Regions from separate parts of the Microbacterium terrisoli genome, predicted to be linked through region 1. Evidence: predicted binding sites of a transcription regulator. Region 1 holds the regulator's gene; each other region holds the start of a gene.

Evidence for each region. Region 1 encodes HrcA, which represses chaperone genes, less so after heat shock. Its sites were predicted from a motif close to TTNGCACTCGNNNNNNNCGAGTGCNAA; they were not measured.
Region 2: groES (co-chaperone GroES) is a predicted target of HrcA. The motif match lies at 2,472-2,498, and genes of this name have one in related genera.
Region 3: groL (chaperonin GroEL) is a predicted target of HrcA. The motif match lies at 3,138-3,164, and genes of this name have one in related genera.
Region 4: groES (co-chaperone GroES) is a predicted target of HrcA. The motif match lies at 3,194-3,220, and genes of this name have one in related genera.

What each region holds. Positions count from the first base shown of each region.
Region 1 covers NZ_CP133019.1:1,687,557-1,692,406, forward strand. The annotation lists gene QU603_RS07330 (DEAD/DEAH box helicase) at 1-2,105, shown strand, start outside; gene hrcA (heat-inducible transcriptional repressor HrcA) at 2,239-3,276, shown strand; gene dnaJ (molecular chaperone DnaJ) at 3,342-4,454, shown strand; gene QU603_RS07345 (16S rRNA (uracil(1498)-N(3))-methyltransferase) at 4,458-4,850, shown strand, end outside.
Region 2 covers NZ_CP133019.1:761,753-766,602, reverse strand. The annotation lists gene QU603_RS03305 (sugar phosphate isomerase/epimerase family protein) at 1-568, shown strand, start outside; gene QU603_RS03300 (GH1 family beta-glucosidase) at 565-1,974, shown strand; gene groES (co-chaperone GroES) at 2,077-2,373, opposite strand; gene QU603_RS03290 (class I SAM-dependent methyltransferase) at 2,524-3,714, shown strand; gene QU603_RS03285 (LacI family DNA-binding transcriptional regulator) at 3,773-4,807, shown strand.
Region 3 covers NZ_CP133019.1:2,538,396-2,543,245, reverse strand. The annotation lists gene QU603_RS11420 (nitroreductase family protein) at 102-635, opposite strand; gene msrB (peptide-methionine (R)-S-oxide reductase MsrB) at 632-1,039, opposite strand; gene QU603_RS11410 (DUF2332 family protein) at 1,102-2,187, shown strand; gene QU603_RS11405 (DUF3263 domain-containing protein) at 2,198-2,446, shown strand; gene QU603_RS11400 (LytR C-terminal domain-containing protein) at 2,521-3,090, shown strand; gene groL (chaperonin GroEL) at 3,202-4,821, shown strand.
Region 4 covers NZ_CP133019.1:767,555-772,404, forward strand. The annotation lists gene QU603_RS03310 (Gfo/Idh/MocA family protein) at 1-366, opposite strand, end outside; gene QU603_RS03315 (glycosyl hydrolase 2 galactose-binding domain-containing protein) at 539-3,127, opposite strand; gene groES (co-chaperone GroES) at 3,273-3,569, shown strand; gene rarD (EamA family transporter RarD) at 3,719-4,657, shown strand; gene QU603_RS03330 (ABC transporter substrate-binding protein) at 4,781-4,850, shown strand, end outside.

The sequences.
Region 1 (4,850 bases):
AGGTGCTGCGCAACATGCTCTACGCCGACTCCGACGCCCTGCGCGGGCTGCGCTTCGTCGTCATGGACGAAGTGCACTACCTGGCCGACCGGTTCCGCGGCGCCGTGTGGGAAGAGGTGATCATCCACCTTCCGCAGGCGGTCAAGCTCGTGTGCCTGTCGGCGACGGTCTCCAACGCCGAGGAGTTCGGGGACTGGCTGGACACTGTGCGCGGCGACACCGATGTGATCGTCTCTGAAACGCGCCCGGTTCCTCTCGAGCAGCACGTGCTGGTGCGCGGCGACCTGCTGCCGCTGTTCGACGACCGTGCGGGCGTCGGTGTCGCGCGCGTGAACCAGGAGCTCATGCGCATCCGCTCCGTCAAAGGGCCGAACTTCGACAACAACCGTCGCGCGCAGCAGCTGCGCAGCAGCGGAGGGTACGAGGCATCCCGCCGGCGTCCCACCCGCGGCAACCGGCGTCCCGTGCGCGCGGCCAACGTGCGACGCGTCGAGCGGATGGACCGGCCCGACGTCGTGCGGCTGCTGGAACGGGACCGGCTCCTGCCGGCCATCTTCTTCATCTTCAGCCGTGTGGGGTGCGAGGCGGCGGTCCAGCAGGTGCGCCGCTCGGGCCTGCGCCTGACCAGTCGCGAAGAGCGCGACGAGATCCGTGCGATCGTCGACGAGCGCACCCGCACTCTGCACGACGAGGACCTGGGCGTGCTCGGCTTCTGGGAGTGGAAGGACGACCTCGAACGGGGCATCGCCGCCCATCATGCCGGGCTGCTTCCCGCGTTCAAAGAGGTCGTCGAAGAGCTGTTCCAGCGCAAGCTCGTCAAGGTCGTCTTCGCGACCGAGACCCTCGCCCTCGGCATCAACATGCCCGCCCGCACCGTCGTGCTCGAAAAGCTCGAGAAGTTCAACGGCGAGGCGCGCGTGGCCATCACCTCGGGGGAGTACACGCAGATCACGGGGCGTGCGGGCAGACGCGGCATCGACGTGGAGGGTCACGCCGTGATCCAGTGGACCGAGGGGATGGACCCGCAGGCGGTCGCAGCCCTCGCGTCTCGGCGCACCTACCCGTTGAACTCGAGCTTTCGTCCCACCTACAACATGGCCGTCAATCTCATCGATCAGTTCGGCCGACAGCGGGCGCGCGAGATCCTCGAGTCCTCATTCGCGCAGTTCCAGGCCGACCGAGCGGTGGTGGGGCTGGCCCGGCAGGTGCGCGAGCAGGAGGAGTCGCTGGCCGGCTACGCGAAGGCGATGACATGCGATCGCGGCGATTTCGTCGAGTATTCCGGGATCCGTCGTCAGCTCAGCGATCTCGAGAAGCAGAATCGCAAGGATGCCGGAGCCTCGCACACGACACGGCAGAAGCGGCTGCGCGAGATCGAGTCGCTGCGCCGACGCATGCAGCGCCACTCCTGCCATTCCTGCCCCGACCGTGAGAACCATGCGCGCTGGGCCGAGCGGTATTGGAAGCTGCTGCGGCAGACCGACCGGCTGCGCACCCAGATCGCGACCCGCACCGGCAGCGTCGCCCGTCATTTCGACCGGGTCGTGGACGTGCTGTCGACGCTGCACTACGTGATCGTCGACGCCGACGGGACCACACGTCTCAGTGACGCGGGCCGCACGATGCGGCGCATCTACGGCGAGCGCGATCTGCTCGTGGCCGAGGCGCTGCGCACCGGCATCTGGAAGGATCTGGATGCCGCCTCCCTGGCCTCGCTCGTGTGCTGTCTGGTCTACGAGCCGCGCCGTGACGAGGCCGGCGCCGGCGACCGCGCTCTGCCGCGAGGATCGTTCCGTGCGGCACTGTCGGCGACCCAGCTGCTGTGGGCGCAGCTGGACGACGTGGAGCAGGACCACCAGCTGCCCGGCACGATCGAGGTGGCCACGGGCCTCGCGCAGGCCATGCACACCTGGGCGCGCGGCGGTGCGCTGGATCGCGTGCTGCTGGAAGCCGACATGGCCGCCGGCGATTTCGTGCGCTGGGCCAAGCAGACCATCGATCTGCTCGACCAGCTCTCGCTCGTGGCCGATGGCGCCCTGGCGCGCCGGGCCCGACAGGCCCTGGAGCTCGTCCGTCGCGGGATCGTGGCTTACTCGGTCGTGTGAGGCGTGCGTCGCGGGGTCGCGGCGGAGGAATCCGGGTCGTCGTTCAGCGCGTGACGCAGGCGTTCCGGTAGAATTGGCACTCAGATTGCGAGAGTGCCAGTGTCTGGTGCGTGAGGCCGAACAGGAGGCAGCCATGGTCAGCGAGCGCGGACTGCAGGTTCTCCAGGCCATCGTCCAGGACTACGTCGAGACCCGCGAGCCGGTCGGCAGCAAGACGATCGTCGATCGCCACGCGTTCGGCGTGTCGGCGGCCACGATCCGCAATGACATGGCGCTGCTCGAAGACGAAGAGCTCATCGTGGCCCCGCACACCTCGTCGGGGCGGGTGCCCACCGACAAGGGCTATCGCGTCTTCGTGGACCACCTGGCCCAGCTGCGCCCGCTCTCGCCGGCCCAGCGCACGGCCATCACGACGTTCCTGGACGGTTCGACCGACCTCGACGATGTGCTGGCGCGCACCGTGCGTGCCCTGACGAATCTGACCGGGCAGGTCGCGATCGTGCAGTACCCGTCGTTCGCCCGCGCGCGCGTTTCGCACGTGGAGATCGTGGACCTCGGCGGCCGCGTGCTGGTGATCCTGGTCACCGACACGGGGAGGGTCTCGCAGCGGGTGGTCGGCGTCGCCGAACCGCTGGACGAGGCCGAGGTGGGGCGCTTGCGCACACGGGTGTCGTCATTGGTGTCGGGCCGCAGCGTGCGTGAGGGAGCGGCAGCGGTGACGGCAATGCTCGCCGGCGAGCCGCTGAGCATGAGCCGAGAGGATGCCGCGACCGGCATCGTGCTGCGCGTGGTCTCCGAAGAGCTCGAGGAGTTCCGGCAGGACCGCCTGCTGATGGCCGGCACCGCCACCCTGGCCCGACGCGAGTCCGACTTCCGCGGCAGCATCTACCCGCTGCTGGAGGCCATCGAAGAGCAAGTGACGCTGCTGAGGCTGATGAGCGAGATGGTCGCCGACGGGGAGGGTCTTGCCGCCTCGATCGGGCGCGAGAACGAACCGTTCGGCCTGTCCGAGGCATCCGTGGTCACCGGCGACTACGACGTCACCGGTGCACGTGCGCGTGTGGGGGTGCTGGGACCCACCCGCATGGACTACCCGACGAACCTTGCGGCGGTGCGAGCCGTCGCCCACTATCTGAGCCGACTGCTCGAAGACGATGACGCGCCGCGCTGAACAGGTGCAGGCGCTGAGCAGCGCGGACGGAAGACGACCCCGCATCGGCGGGCAGGAAGGCGATTGTGGCTGACCAGGACCACTACGAAGTACTGGGCGTGGCGCGGGATGCGTCACCGGACGAGATCAAGAAGGCGTATCGGCGCCTGGCACGCGAGCTGCACCCGGATGTGAATCCGGGGGCGGACGCCGAAGAGAAGTTCAAGCTCGTCACACACGCGTACGACGTGCTCAGCGACCCCGACCAGCGCCGCCGCTACGACATGGGCGGGGACTCGCCGTTCGGCCAGAGCGCCGGGTTCGGCGGTTTCGGCGACATCTTCGAGACATTCTTCGGCGGGGGCGGAGCGCGCGCGGCGCGACCGCGCTCCCGGCGCGAGCGGGGGCAGGACGCCCTCGTGCGCGTCACGCTCGATCTGGCGGATGTCGTCTTCGGCACGCACCGCGACCTCGAGGTCGACACCGCTGTGCTGTGCGAGACGTGCGAGGGCTCGTGCTGCCAGCCGGGCACTTCTCCGGTCACGTGTGAGATCTGCCACGGCAGCGGGCACGTCGAGCGCACGGTGCGCAGCCTTCTGGGCAACGTCGTCACCAGCGCTCCGTGCGGAGTGTGCCAGGGCTACGGCACGACGATCCCGTATCCGTGCGCCACGTGCCAGGGCCAGGGTCGGGTGCGCGCGCGGCGCACGGTGGCCGTGGACATCCCGGCCGGCGTCGAGACAGGGCTGCGCCTGCAGATGCCCGGCTCGGGCGAGGTGGGCCCGGCAGGCGGGCCGAACGGTGACCTGTACCTGGAGATGACCGTCGCGCACCATGACGTCTTCAGCCGCGAGGGCGACGATCTGCTCGCGACACTCGATGTGTCGATGCCCGATGCGATCCTGGGCGCCACCACCACGATCGAGTCTCTGGACGGTCCCGTCGACCTCGAGATCCGACCCGGCGTGCAGGCGGGCGACGTCCTGACGATCAAGGGGCGCGGCATCACGCCGCTGCGCGGCACACAGCGCGGCGACCTGCGCGTGGGCGTGCACGTGGTGACCCCGACGCGTCTGGACGCGAAGGAGCGCGCGCTGATCGAAGACTTCAAGAAGAAGACCAAGTCGCCCGCGCCCAAGCTCGCCGAGTTCCAGCAGGGACTGTTCGCGCGGCTGCGCGACCGGTTCCGGAACAGCTGATCGGTGGCCCTGCACTTTGTGGCAGAGGATGCCGTGGCCGCCACCGTCGGAGACCTCGTCGAGTTCGGCGGGGCCGAAGCACACCATGCTGCTGCGGTCCGCCGCGTGCGCGTGGGTGAAGCGGTGACCGTGGGTGACGGACGGGGTGCCTGGCTGGAGGGGGAGTGCGAACTGGTCGAGCAGAGTCGTGTGCGGGTCCGCATCACCGCCTGCCGCCAGGAGCCCGAGGCCTCGCCCCGGATCGTGCTCGCCCAGGCGCTGGCCAAGGGCGATCGGGACGAGCTGGCCGTGCAGGCGGCGACGGAGCTCGGCGTCGATGAGATCGTGCCGTGGCAGGCAGCCCGCAGCGTGTCGCGATGGACCGGCGAGAAGACCGCGAAGGGACGGGCGCGCTGG
Region 2 (4,850 bases), 930 kb from region 1:
GCTGCCGGTCGCGCAGCGACTGGCGGCTGCCGGCGGACGGGTGCTCGTGCTCAATGCCGACGCACGCGGTGGTGGACCCGCCGAGCCGAAGACGCCTTCCGAGGTGGTGCGTCAGGGCGAGAACCTCAGCCGGATCGCCGACCTGGTCGCACCGCTCGGTCTGCGCATCGCGCTGCACAACCACGCCGACCGCTACGACAGGGCCGCGCAGGATCTGGAGTCGGTCATCGTGCATTCCGATGACGCAGTCGGCCTCTGCATCGACACCGCCTGGGCGATTGCTGCCGGTCACGATCCGGTCGCCTGGGCTCGCGAGCACGCCCTACGGGTGCTCGCGGTGCATCTGCGCAATCAGTCCGGACCGGTGCCGACCGACGTGCTGGCCGAGGGCGAGCTCGATCTCGCCGGTTTGCTGGCGGCGCTCGACGGGTACGAGGGCTGGCTGACGTTGGAGCTCTGGCATCCCGACACCATGACGCCGCGGATGGGGATGGTCGAGGCCGTGCGGGCATCGGCGACGCTCCTGCGCGAAGCGGTCGGCACGGGCTCCGGACAGGAGACGAGATGAGCGACTTCTCCGACGGATTCCTCTGGGGCGCGGCCACCAGTGCCTATCAGACCGAGGGCTCGTTCGACGTCGACGGCCGAGGACGGTCGGTCTGGGAGGACTTCGCCGACCGACCCGGCGCGATCGAGGGAGGCGGGGATGCCTCGGTGGCGTGCGACTCATATCGTCGCTGGCCGGAGGACATCGCGCTTCTCGAGCAGCTGAACCTCGGCGCCTACCGCTTCTCGCTGGCCTGGTCGCGCATCATGCCGGAGGGCACCGGTGCCGTGGAACAGCGGGGCCTGGACCACTATGAGAGAATCGTCGACGCCCTGCTCGAGCGCGGGATCACCCCGGTGGTGACGCTGAACCACTGGGACATGCCGTCGGCGCTGATGGCGTGCGGCGGGTGGGCCGCACGCCGCACCGTGGACGCGTTCGCCGAGTACGCGGATACCGCAGCCGAACGCCTGGGCGACCGCGTGCCGTGGTGGATCACCCAGAATGAGCCGTGGATCATCCAGCTGCTGGGCTACCAGCTCGGCCTGCACGCCCCGGGAGTGCGTGACCTGGGCGCGGCCCTCGCCGCCGGGCACCACCTCCTGCTCGCCCACGGCGCGGCCACCGACGCCATGCGCACGCATACGACGGGCAGGATCGGCGCCGCATTGAACCTCCTGCCGTGCATTCCGGCCAGCAGCGACCCCGCCGATGTGGAGGCCGCCCGCGGCTCCGACGGCTACGTCAACCGCTGGTTTCTCGAACCGCTGCTCGGTCGCGGCTACCCGCCCGACATGCGCGCGCACTGGGAGCGGGCGCTCGGACGCAATCTGGACGAGGTCATCCGAGACGGGGACGAGTCACGCATCGCCGGGCGCAGCGATTTCCTCGCCGTGAACTACTACACGCACCGGGTGATGCAGGCCGCGCCGATCGGCCCTGATCGGCCGTTCCCCTGGCAGGTCGTCGCCGACCCGTCTGCGGCACGCACCGACGAGGGCACCGAAATCGTGCCGGAGTCCCTGACCGAGCTGCTCTTGCGACTGCACCACGATTACCCGGGCGTCCCTCTGATGATCACCGAGAACGGCGCGATCTACGGCGACTCCCCCACGCATGACGGGCGCGTCCACGACGTGCGTCGGATCCGGTACCTACGCATGCATCTGCAGGCCGTTCGCGACGCGCTGGCGCAGGGCGCGCCTGTGGTGGGATACATGCACTGGTCATTACTGGACAACTTCGAGTGGGCGCTCGGCTACCGGCCGCGGTTCGGGCTGGTGTACGTCGACTACCGCACCGGCGACCGGATCGTGAAGGACTCGGCGCGGTACTACGCGGAGATCGTGCGGGCCGGACACCTCGTGGAGTGGGACCACAAGCGCCCCATCGGTCAGGTCGTGGACAGCCTCGGCGCCTTCGGGTGAGCCCGCGCGCCGGCCTCCATGCGATTCAGGCCATCTCGGCGCGACCTTTCAGACGGCGAAGGCCCGGATGCCGAAGCATCCGGGCCTCCGAAACAGCCGACGTCAGCGGACGACGACCGCCAGGACGTCACGCGCCGACAGGACGAGGTACTCGTCGGCGCCGAACTTGACCTCGGTCCCGCCGTACTTGCTGTACAGCACGCGGTCGCCCACGGCGACGTCGAGCGGAACACGGTTGCCGTTGTCGTCGATGCGGCCGGGGCCCACCGCGACGACCTCGCCCTCCTGGGGCTTCTCCTTCGCGGTGTCGGGGATGACCAGGCCACTCGCAGTGGTCTGTTCGGCCTCGACCTGCTTGATGACGATGCGGTCCTCGAGCGGCTTGATGGAAACCGACACTGTCTACCTCTTCCTGTGTGTGTGAACTACCGAGTTGAGACTGAAAGACTCGTTAGCACTCTGACGTGTCGAGTGCTGACACCAGTTTAGGCGCTGTGTTGGCACTCTCGCAACGCGAGTGCCAACTCTTGCCTCCCATAGGCTGGGAGGATGGACATCGCCGAGCTCACCGCGCTGCTCACCCCGGCTGGGCTGAGCCTGCTCGACCAGCTCGAACCGATCATGAACACCGCCGACGTCGCTCGCGCCGTCTCCCGTCTTCGCGCGGCCGGGCACTCCCCCGAGCTCACATCGGCGGTGGTCGGTCAAGCGCATCTGCGGGCGAAGGCGACCGTCAAGTTCGGGGAGTTCGCCGGGAGGATGCTGTTCACCCGCGCGGGCCTGGAACAGGCAACGCGACTGCCTGTCGCCGCACACCACGCCTCCCGTCTGCGCACCGCGGGGATCTCGCACGTCGCCGACCTCGGGTGCGGCATCGGCGGCGACGCCCTCGCGTTCGCCGGTGCCGGACTGCGGGTCAGCGCCGTCGATGCCGACGAGGTGACCGCCGCGATCGCCGCCTATAATCTCGCCGCGTTCGCCGACACTGTCACCGTGCGGCATGCGCGAGCCGAGGCGGCCGACCTCTCCGGCGTCGACGCCGTGTGGCTGGATCCCGCCCGTCGCACGGCCGGGCACGGGGACACTCGCCGCGTCGGCCCCGACGACTACTCTCCCCCGCTGGAGTGGGTCTTCCGGACCGCGGCGGCGATCCCGGCCGGCATCAAGCTGGGGCCCGGCCATGACCGCGATGGGCTGCCGGCCGACGCCGAGACGCAGTGGGTCGGTGCCGACGGCACGGTCGTCGAGCTCGTCGTGTGGAGCGGCGCGTTGGCTCGCCCGGGGGTGCGCCGGTCGGCGCTCGTGCTGCGCGGGCCAGACGTGCACGAGCTCACCGCCGAGGGCGACGCGCCCGACGCCGAGGTGCGAGCGCTGGGGGCGTACCTTCACGAGCCCGACGGCGCCGTCATCCGCGCCCGGCTGGTCGGCGAGGTCGCCCGGCAACTGGAGGGCGGCATGCTCGATCCCCGCATCGCGTACATCACCGGCGACGCGGCCGTGACGAGCCCGTTCGTGCAGTCGTTCAGGGTGCGCGAGACGATGCCCGCGAACGTCAAGGCCGTCAGCGCTGTGCTGCGCGCCCACGGCATCGGTGCCCTGGAGGTCAAGAAGCGCGGCATGGACCTCGACCCCGCCGCGTTCCGCCGTCGGCTGACGCTGCGCGGCGACAGGTCGGCGACCCTGATCCTCACGAGGATCGGCGATCGTCACCGCGCGATCCTCGCGGATCGCGTCGGGTGAGATCGCCGTCGGTGATAGCGTTCCCCGGAACGAGCCCAGAACGAGGAACGGTCTGCAGATGAGCAGCCAGCGCCGGCGCCCCACCGTCAAGGAGGTCGCCGTACGAGCGGGCGTCAGCCCGATGACCGTGTCGCGCACACTCGCGGGCGGCGTCAATGTCACACCCGAGCTCCAGGAGCGTGTTCTCGCCGCGGTCGCGGAGCTCGGATACCACCGCGATGAGAACGCGCGCAGCATCCGCCCGGGCCAGCCCAGCGGGCTCATCGGCGTCGCGATCACGAACATCGCCAACCCGTACTACAGCACGTTCGCGCTGGGCGTCGAGGAGGAGGCCGCGCGGACGGGGCGCCGCATCCTACTCGGCAACACCGCGGAGGACCCCGTGCGCGAGGCGCAGTTGGTGGGCGACTTCCTGGGACGCCGCGTGGAGGGCCTGATCGTGGTGCCCACCGGTGTGAGCAGCGACCACCTCGAGCACGCCCGGCACAGCGGCGTGCCCGTCGTGCTGGCCTCCCGTCGCGTGGCGGGCCTGGTCGCCGACAGCGTCGTGCTCGACGATGAGGGCGGTGCCCTCCGAGGCACGAGCGCGCTCCTGGAGGCCGGGCACACCCGCATCGCCTATCTCGGCAACATCCGCCGCATCTTCACCGGCGAGCGCCGCTATCGCGGATTCGTGCGAGCACACCGGGAGCACGGTATCGAGCTGGACCCACGGCTCGTCCCGGAAGGGCAGCAGGAGGTTGAACAGGCCGCACGGGCGATGCAAGCGCTGCTCGAGCTCGACGACCCGCCGACGGCGGTCTTCTGCGCGAACAACCGCAACACGATCGGCGCGGTGACCGAGATCGGGCGTCAGATCAGCAGCGCGGGGCGTCGGGCCTTCGATATGCCGGAGCTGATGAGCTTCGACGACTTCGAGCTGTCCGGTCTCATGCCCGTGCCCGTGGGCGTAATCGCGCATGACCCTCGTGAGTTGGGCCGGCGTGCGGCGGCCCTGCTCCTGGACCGCCTCGAGGGTGCCGGCGACGCGGCGCCCCGCGAGCTCGAGTTGCCGGTCACACTGCTGCGGCACGCCCGGCGTGCGACGGATTGACCCTCCGCTTCCCGATTGATAACGTTACCAATTGTAGTACACG
Region 3 (4,850 bases), 850 kb from region 1:
GTCGCATCGCGGCCATGATAGTCCGGCAGATGATGACCACGTCCAGGTCCGGGCGTGGGCTCACGGACAGGCTCGCGGACGGGGTCGCTCGTGTGGGCGTCTTACTCCAACGGCGTGAGGAACCGCTCGGCGTCGAGCTGTTTGCGGTGGCCGTCCCGCTTGCCCTCGGGCTTGCCGCCCACGTACAACCAGCCCAGCAGCCGCTCGTTGTCGCGCAGCGTGTGCGTCTGGGCGACCTCGTCGCTGCGCGCGTAGTGGCCGGTGCGCCACATCACGCCCCAGCCGGCCTCGTCCAGCAGCAGGCTCAGCGTGTGTGCCACGCCCGCGGCTACGGCGGCCTGCTCCCACCGCGGCACCTTCTCGCTCGGGCGAAAACTCACCACGACCGCGATCAGCAGCGGTGCGCGCAGCGGTTTGGGCGATACGCCCTTCTCGCCATTCGTCTTGTTGATGGCGCGACCCAGCTTCTCGCGGTCGGCGCCGCGCAGCTCGATCAGGCGCCAGGGACGCAGTGAAGAGTGATCGGCCACGCGCCCGGCGGCTGCCACCAGCGGAAGCAGCTCGTCATGGGTGGGCGCGACATCCGTGACCTTCGACCACGAGCGCCGCGCCCGAACCGCGTCGAACGCGCTCACCCGGCTTCTTCCGGGCTGAACGAGAGCGAGATCGAGTTCATGCAGTACCGGTCACCGGTGGGCGTGCCGAAGCCGTCGGGGAAGACGTGCCCCAGGTGCGAGCCGCAGGCCGCGCACCGCACCTCCGTGCGCTCCATGCCCAGTGTCTTGTCTTCGAGCAGCAGCACAGCTTCGGGCCGGATCGACTCATAGAAGCTCGGCCAGCCGCAGTGCGACGCGAACTTCGTGCCGCTGCGGAACAGTTCAGCCCCGCACGCGGCACAGCTGTACAGCCCGGCGCGGTGCTCGTCGAGCAGCTCGCCGGTCCACGGACGCTCAGTGGCCGCTTCGCGCAGCACGGCATACTGCTCAGGCTCGAGCTCGTCGCGCCACTGGTCGTCGGTCTTGTTCACGGTGTAGGTCATGGAATCCTCCATAGCCATTCAACCCGACATTCCGCGATCGTGTTCCTTGGAGAATGGATGTCGTGACCTTCGACGACCAGATCGCGCACTCCCGCGACGCCGATGTCGACGCGGAGATCGACGCCGTGTGCGAGCGCTACGCGCGTTTCGCCCGGGAGGAGGCGCCGCGCCGCTCGCCGCTGTATGCACGATGGGCGCAGCGCGTGGTCGAGGGGCGCGATGCGGCCGCCGTGCTCGCGCGCATCGCCCCCGCGCACCGTCAGCCGGCACTGGTGTTCGCGGTGACGCGCATGCTGGGGTGCGGGCAGGTGCCGGCCGAACAGTGGGCGGCGTGGCTGACCGCGCACGCCGATGAGGTCGTCGCCGAGTGCATGCGGCGCAGCGTGCAGACCAATGAACCGCTGCGGTGCGCGGCGCTCGTGCCTGCGCTCAGCGTGATCGACGGGCCGATCGCGCTGCTGGAGGTCGGCGCCAGCGCGGGGCTGTGCCTGTACCCCGATCGCTACTCCTACCGATACGAGCACGACGGCGGCGTGTGTGCGCTCGACCCCGACGACGGCGTGAGCCCGGTCGTGCTGCACGCGCAGTGGCGCGGCCCGCTTGCGGACCTGCGGCTGCCGGAGGTGGTCTGGCGCGCGGGCATCGACCTGCAGCCGCGAGATGCGCGCGATGCCGCAGACCGGGCGTGGCTGGAGGGCTTGGTGTGGCCGGGCGAGCAGGGGCGGGCCGCGCGCGTGCGGGCGGCTCTGGAGGTCGCCGCCGCCGCACCGCCGCACCTGATCGCCGCCGACGCGGCCGATGCGCTGGCCGACGTGGCCGCCGACGTGCTCGCCCGAGTGCCGGCGGAGGCGACGCTCGTGGTCACCACTCCCGGTGTGCTCGTGCACGTGCCGCAGGCTGCGCGCGAGAGGATCGTCGCTGCGGCAGGGACGGTCGGGCGCTGGATCACGATGGATGCCGTGGGCCTGCACTCCGCGGTGCGCGGGCAGTGGCATCCTCCGCCCGACGCTGCGGCGTGGCCCAACGGGGCGTTCGCGCTCGCCGTGGACGGCACCGTCGTCGCCGCCGTCGATCCGCTGGGCGCGATCGTACGGCCGATCGGCGCCGGCATGGAGTGGCGCGACCGTAAGGCCTCGGCCCGCCGCTAACGTGAGTGCCGTGCCCCTCAGCGACAGCGACCGTGTGATCCTCGACTTCGAGGCCGGATGGACCCGCCACGTCGGTGCGAAGGAGGAGGCCATCCGCGCCGAGCTCGAACTGGCTCCGGCCCGCTACTACCAGCTGCTCGGGCGCCTGATCGACACGACCGACGCTCTGGAGTACGACCCGCTGCTGGTCGGGCGGCTGCGCCGCCGACGCGACGAGCGCGAGCGCTCCCGTCGGGCACGGGTGTCGGGCGTCGCGTGAACCGGACGGGAAACGCCTCGGCGGCGGGGCCGGCCTGAGAGGCGGAGCCGAGGACCGACAGGTAGCATGCAGTGGTGCCGACCGACAGTTTTCCGCACGACAGTTTCGATGTCGCCCCGGCCGACGCTGATCGGGTCGGTGCCCATCGCGCCGAGAACCCGCGGTTGCGGGGCGCGGTCGTGTTCGCCTGGGCGGCCGTGGCGACCATCGTGCTGATCGGCGCGGGCGTGCTGGGGACGCTGATCGTCACCGATCGGCTGAACGGCGCGTCGGACGCGCCCCTCGGTGCCACGCCCTCCCCGACGATCACGCCGGTCATCGACACGTCGTACTCGGTGCTGATCCTCAACGCGACAGGCGAGCCCGGAGAGGCCACCGGAGCCAAGGATGCCGTGGTGCACGCGGGATGGCCGGCGGCGAAGGTCTCGCCCGGCGAAGCCGGCTCGACGTACCCGACCACCACCGTCTACTACGCCGCCGACGAGGATGCGGCCGCGGCCGAGGGGCTGGCCGGCGTGATCGGGGACGCGGTGATCGCGAAGAGCGAGAAGTATCAGCCCGCCGGGGATGCGAAGGCCAAGCAGCTCACGGTCGTGCTGGGCACCGATCGGGTGACGTCGCCGTCGCCGACGACGACGCCGTAGCGCGGTCGCGGCAGCTTGCACTCGGCAGGGTCGAGTGCCAGAATGAGTTAGCACTCGCCGTGAGTGAGTGCTAAAGACCGTCCGCCAACGTCCGGGAGGGACGACACACACATGGCAAAGATCATCGCTTTCGACGAGGAGGCCCGCCGCGGCCTCGAGCGCGGCCTGAACACACTGGCCGACGCCGTCAAGGTGACCCTCGGCCCCCGCGGTCGCAACGTCGTGCTCGAGAAGAAGTGGGGAGCCCCCACGATCACGAACGACGGCGTCTCGATCGCCAAAGAGATCGAACTCGACGACCCGTACGAGAAGATCGGCGCGGAGCTCGTCAAGGAGGTTGCCAAGAAGACCGACGACGTCGCGGGTGACGGTACGACCACCGCCACGGTGCTCGCACAGGCGCTCGTACGCGAGGGTCTGCGCAACGTCGCAGCCGGCGCCGACCCGATCTCGCTCAAGCGAGGCATCGAGAAGGCCGTCGCGGCCGTCATCGAGCAGCTCCACGAGTCCGCCAAGGAGGTCGAGTCGAAGGAGCAGATCGCTGCGACCGCATCGATCTCGGCTGCCGACCCGACCATCGGCGCCCTGATCGCCGAGGCCATCGACAAGGTGGGCAAGGAAGGCGTCGTCACCGTCGAGGAGTCGCAGACGTTCGGCACCGAGCTCGAGCTCACCGAGGGCATGCGCTTCGACAAGGGCTTCATCAACCCTTACTTCGTCACCGACCCCGACCGCCAGGAGGCCGTGTTCGAGGACCCCTACGTCCTCATCGCGAACCAGAAGATCGGCAACATCAAGGATCTGCTGCCCGTCGTCGACAAGGTGATCCAGGACGGCAAAGAGCTCGTCATCATCGCTGAGGACGTCGAGGGCGAAGCACTGGCCACGCTGGTGCTGAACAAGATCCGCGGCATCTTCAAGTCCGTCGCCGTCAAGGCTCCGGGCTTCGGCGACCGCCGCAAGGCGCAGCTGCAGGACATCGCCATCCTCACCGGTGGCCAGGTCATCACCGAGGAGGTCGGCCTCAAGCTCGAGAACGCCACCCTCGACCTGCTGGGCCGTGCGCGCAAGGTCATCGTCACCAAGGATGAGACCACGATCGTCGAAGGTGCCGGTGAGGCCGCTCAGATCGAGGGTCGCGTCACGCAGATCCGTCGTGAGATCGAGAACACCGACAGCGACTACGACCGCGAGAAGCTGCAGGAGCGCCTCGCCAAGCTCGCCGGCGGCGTTGCCGTCATCAAGGCGGGCGCGGCCACCGAGGTCGAGCTCAAGGAGCGCAAGCACCGCATCGAGGACGCCGTGCGCAACGCCAAGGCGGCCGTCGAAGAGGGTGTCGTCGCCGGTGGTGGCGTCGCGCTCATCCAGGCTGGCGAGAAGGCGTTCGCGACGCTGACGCTGGAGGGCGACGAGGCGACCGGTGCGAACATCGTCAAGGTCGCCATCGAGGCCCCGCTCAAGCAGATCGCCGCCAACGCGGGTCTGGAGCCGGGTGTGGTCGCGCACAAGGTGTCGGGCCTGCCTGCGGGCCACGGCCTGAACGCCGCGACCGGCGAGTACGGCGACCTGTTCTCGCAGGGCATCATCGACCCGACCAAGGTCACCCGTTCGGCGCTGCAGAACGCGGCATCGATCGCGGGCCTGTTCCTGACGACCGAGGCGGTCGTCGCCGACAAGCCCGAGAAGGCTGCGGCGGCTCCGGCCGACCCCACCGGCGGCATGGACTTCTGAGTCTCGTCGGTTCTCACGAAGCGCCCCTC
Region 4 (4,850 bases), 920 kb from region 1:
GCACACGCCCAGCATCCGCCCGGCGCGTTCACCTGCCTGCACGAGCTCCTCGGCCTGCGCGCCGTCCATCGCGAACGGCTTCTCGCACAGCACGTGACGCCCCGAGCGGAGGGCGGCCAGCGTGGGCCCGGCGTGCGCAGCCGGCGGTGTGGCCACCACGACCACGTCGTCGTCGCGCGCAGGCCTGGCCGCCAGCATCTCCTCGGCCGAGCGGTAGGCGGTCGCCTCCGGGTGTGCGGCGGTGAACCCTTGCAGCGCCGCCGTCGAGGGGTCTGCCACGTGCAGCTCGACCTCCTCGTCCAACCGTGCGGATGCCGCCGCGTGCGTGCGCGCGATCACTCCCGCTCCTACTAGATACAGTCGCATCTCTTCTCCTTCGTCGCGCTGATGTTCACAGCGTCGTGTTCAGTGGTGCCATACGGATCAGCCGGGTCGTGCTCGTGGTGGGTGCCCAGGCGCTCGGCAAGCCAGCGCTCGTCTTCGGGTGAAGCGCTTACGCGAAGGATGCTGATGCATGTCTCGGCCGACGGGCGCACGATCAGCTCCCTGGCGTCCGGTTCCGTGTCCGCGTTCCGGTGGCGTGCATGGTGAGGGGCGTGAAGTTCCATGCATCGAGGACGAGTGCGCGCGCAACGGGTTCCACCCGGCTCCAGCGCGCGGTCAGCTCGCGAGTCTCTCCCGGCATCATCGGGCGCGGGTCGTCGCGGACGATGACGCTGCCGGCGGCGCCCCAGGGTCGGGCATCGTGAATGACCGGACCGATGAGCGTGGGCCCGCCGACGTGGATGGCAATGATGCGCCAGAGATCGCCGTCTTCGTGCACACGCACGTCTAACTGGGTAGGTGCGGCGTCCAGCAGCGCGCCGAGGTCATCGCCGAGGACGGCCACGACGCGCTCGGTGTCGATCGGTGTGCCGTCGGCGGCACGCCACTGCGCCTCCCAGACGACGATGCCGTCGGCCTCTGGCAGCGGGGTCTCCAACGTGGCGACGGCGACCGGCTCGGCGATCGCGTCGATGTCGCTGCAGGTCGTCTCGGCCACGATCGCACCGGCGACGTCGCGTAGCAGCAAATGAAGGCTGGTCCCGGCAGGGACACCGTCCTCCGCCCACAGCCAGGCCTGAGCGGTCAGCGTCCGCTGGCCGCCCCACGCCGAGCGTGGAGTGCGAATGCTCGCCCGCGTGCGTGCGAAGGCGCGCCGCGCGGCATGGAACGCCGGCTTGGCTTCGCCGGACCACTCCACCACGCTCGTGCACCAGGCATTCGGGAAGCTCTCCGCGAGTTGCCATGGCAGCACCATGCTGCACCGCGGCCATCGCCGCCGGTCGGCTTCGATGGCGTACTGCAGCCCAGTTGCCTGCAGCCATTGGCTGGCCCGCTGCATCCGCCGCAGGTCGCCCAACCGTCCGCCGAAGGACTCCGAGACCAGCGTCGCGTTGTTCCACCACTGGCCCAGATGCCGGTACACGGGATTGGACAGGTCTGCCGGCCAACGCTGCCCCTCTGGCACGACGGCGCGCAGTGAGCGCAGGCTGGCCATGCCCTCGACGCCGAACTCGGTATGCGCCAGACTCGTGCCCGCGTCAGCGAGGGTGTGCTGGTCGACCAGCCCCTGGTGCTCCCAGGGCCCGTGCACGTCGTGCTGATCGTCGGGAGCGGCGGCGATCCTGTCCATTCGGTGGTGGAAGGTGGGCCCGGACGGGGACGTGGGCAGCCACGGGCGCCCGGGATCGACGTCGGCCAGGGCGCTGCGCATCGCCGCGAGCACCGGCGAGCGCGACTCGTCGAGCGGACCGGCGTCGTCTTCAAGCTCGTTGCCGCCGCACCACAGGAACAGGCTCGGATGCCGTGACAGCCGCGCGGCGGCGATCACCGTCTCCTCGACGGCCTGGGCGATGAAGTCGGCGTCGGTCGCAGGAGCGCTCGCGATCCCGGAGCTGGACTGGGCGAGCTCCTGCCAGACGAGGATCCCGCGTTGATCACAGGCGTCGTAGAAGTCGTCGGACTCGATAAGCCCGCCGCCCCACACTCGCAGAATTCGGGCTCCGGAATCAGCGACCAAGTCGAGCAGACGGGCGATGCGCGTGGCGGTCACGACACCGAACAGGAGGTCGGCCGGCGCCCAGTTCCAGCCGACGAGGGGCAGGGTCCTCCCGTTGACCTCGGCCGTGTAGCCGAGGGCGTTCGGAGGTGCTCCCGCGTTGGCCACGAGCCGTGCGTTTCGGAATCCGACCCGCAGCATCCTCTCGTCGTCGCCGATCGCGACCCGTAGATCATACAGGGCGTGCTCACCCAGGCCCGCCGGCCACCACAGCTGCACGTCGTGGACGGGAAGGCGCACATGCACGGCGCCGTCCGTGACCGGCGCCGAGCCGGACGCGACCGTGCGTTCATCTCGGGATAGTTCGATGGTGATGACACCCGCTGCACCTACACCGATTCTCCCGTCGATGACGGCGTCAACGATCACCGTGCCGGTGCGGCCGTCGAGCTCAACCTCGGTGCGCGCGCGGACTGAGGCCAGGCCGACATGCCCGATGATCAGGCGAACCGGCCGCCAGATCCCTTGGTGACGCATCCGCGGCGCGAAGTCCCAGCCGCTGCCCACACGCGGCGCGAGGGCTCGCACGCGGTCGGTGCGACCCACCTGCGGCTCCGTGTCCAGCGCGGGTAGAACCACGACGGTCAGAGTGTGGCCGCCAGTCGCGAGCTCGCGCCGGTCGGCTCCACCCACTCGTAGCCGGAGCCGCCGGTGTAGCCCATCGATGGCCCCTACCTCGTGACCGTCCCAGAAGACGCGTCCGCCGGGGTCGATGCCGTCGAACTCGATCCAGACCGAATCGTCATGTTCGAGCGGGGGCAGGTCGACATGACGCCGGTAGACCCAGTGCCGGTCGGCCACCCATTCCGCTTCGCGGCTGCGGCGACCGTGCCGCGGCTCTGCAACCTCACCTGCGCGGACGAGGTCGTCCAATACAGCTCCGGGCACGTGGGCGGGCAACCACGCATCCGCATCGGCGGCCTTGGTCACGCTGTTGCGGCGGTCGATAAGCTTGTGGACGTACCACTGCCATGTGTCGCCCAGCGCCTCGCGCAACTGCCAGCCGCCGTCAAGACTTCGGAACATGCACACAGTCTGACCCACTTGTGGGATCGTTGCCAGCCCCAGTGCCAATGGATGCCTAAACTGGTGTCAGCACTCGACACGTCAGAGTGCTAACGAGTCTTTCAGTCTCAACTCGGTAGTTCACACACACAGGAAGAGGTAGACAGTGTCGGTTTCCATCAAGCCGCTCGAGGACCGCATCGTCATCAAGCAGGTCGAGGCCGAACAGACCACTGCGAGTGGCCTGGTCATCCCCGACACCGCGAAGGAGAAGCCCCAGGAGGGCGAGGTCGTCGCGGTGGGCCCCGGCCGCATCGACGACAACGGCAACCGTGTTCCGCTCGACGTCGCCGTGGGCGACCGCGTGCTGTACAGCAAGTACGGCGGGACCGAGGTCAAGTTCGGCGCCGACGAGTACCTCGTCCTGTCGGCGCGTGACGTCCTGGCGGTCGTCGTCCGCTGACGTCGGCTGTTTCGGAGGCCCGGATGCTTCGGCATCCGGGCCTTCGCCGTTCCCGCGCTCGGGTGGGCGGCGCTCGGGTGGGCCGAGGGCGGGGGATGCCGCGGCCCGTGCGGTGCGGCGACGGCGGTGCGAAGAACTAGGCTGATGCAGTGAAGCAGAAGGACGCCAGGGCGCGGGGCAATGCGACCGTTGCCGGCGGCGTGTACGCGTTCGCCGCGTATCTGCTGTGGGGGATGTTCCCGCTCTATTTCCTGACGCTGCTGCCGTCCACGCCCTGGGAGGTCGTGTCGTGGCGGGTGCTGCTCTCGGTGGTCTTCTGTGTCGTGGCACTGACCGTGATGCGAGCATGGAGCGCCCTGTGGCGCATCATGCGACAGCCGCGGCTGCTGGGGTGGACGGCGGCCGCCGGCATCCTGATCTTCGTCAACTGGACCGTCTACCTGATCGCGACCCTCACCGGTCACGTCATCGAGGCGAGCCTCGGGTACTTCATCAACCCGATCGTGACCGTTCTGCTGGGCGTGCTCGTGCTGCGCGAGCGTCTGCGGCCGGCGCAGTGGGTCGCGATCGCGATCGCCGTCGTCGCGGTCGTGGTCATCGTGCTCGGGTACGGACAGATGCCGTGGATCGCGCTGGGGCTCGCTTTCTCGTTCGGGCTGTACGGGCTCGCCAAGAACCGCGTCGGACCGTCCGTGGACGCGTTGAGCGGGCTGACGCTGGAGACCGCGTGGCTCACCCCGGTCGCCGCAGGGATGCTGATCTGGGTGAGTGTCACCGGCGGCATCACCTTCGGCACCGAGGGCGTCACCCACACGGTCATGATGGCCCTGACCGGGGTGGTCACCGCGGTGCCGCTGCTGCTGTTCGCGGCGGCGACCCGGCGGGCTCCGCTCAGTCTGATCGGCCTGCTGCAGTTCTTGACCCCGATCCTGCAGTTCCTCACCGGGGCGTTCCTGCTGCACGAGCAGATGTCGGTGGAGCGCTGGATCGGATTCGGCCTGGTCTGGCTGGCGCTGATCGTGCTCACGGTGGACTCCCTGACCGGCGTCCGGCGCCGCGGCGTGTCCGATGTCACCGAGATCGCCTGATCCGCGCACGCGCGCGCACGATTGTTAACGCACCGAGACATCGCAGACCTCAAAGTGACGCGCGCAACCCATATGGTTAGAGCACGCAATGCGGCACTGCCGTATTCGAAGCAAAGGAGCACCATGAACGGATTGAATCGCCTGCGTGGCAGCAGAGCTGTCGCCGCGATCACACTGGTCGGTGCAGCCGCCC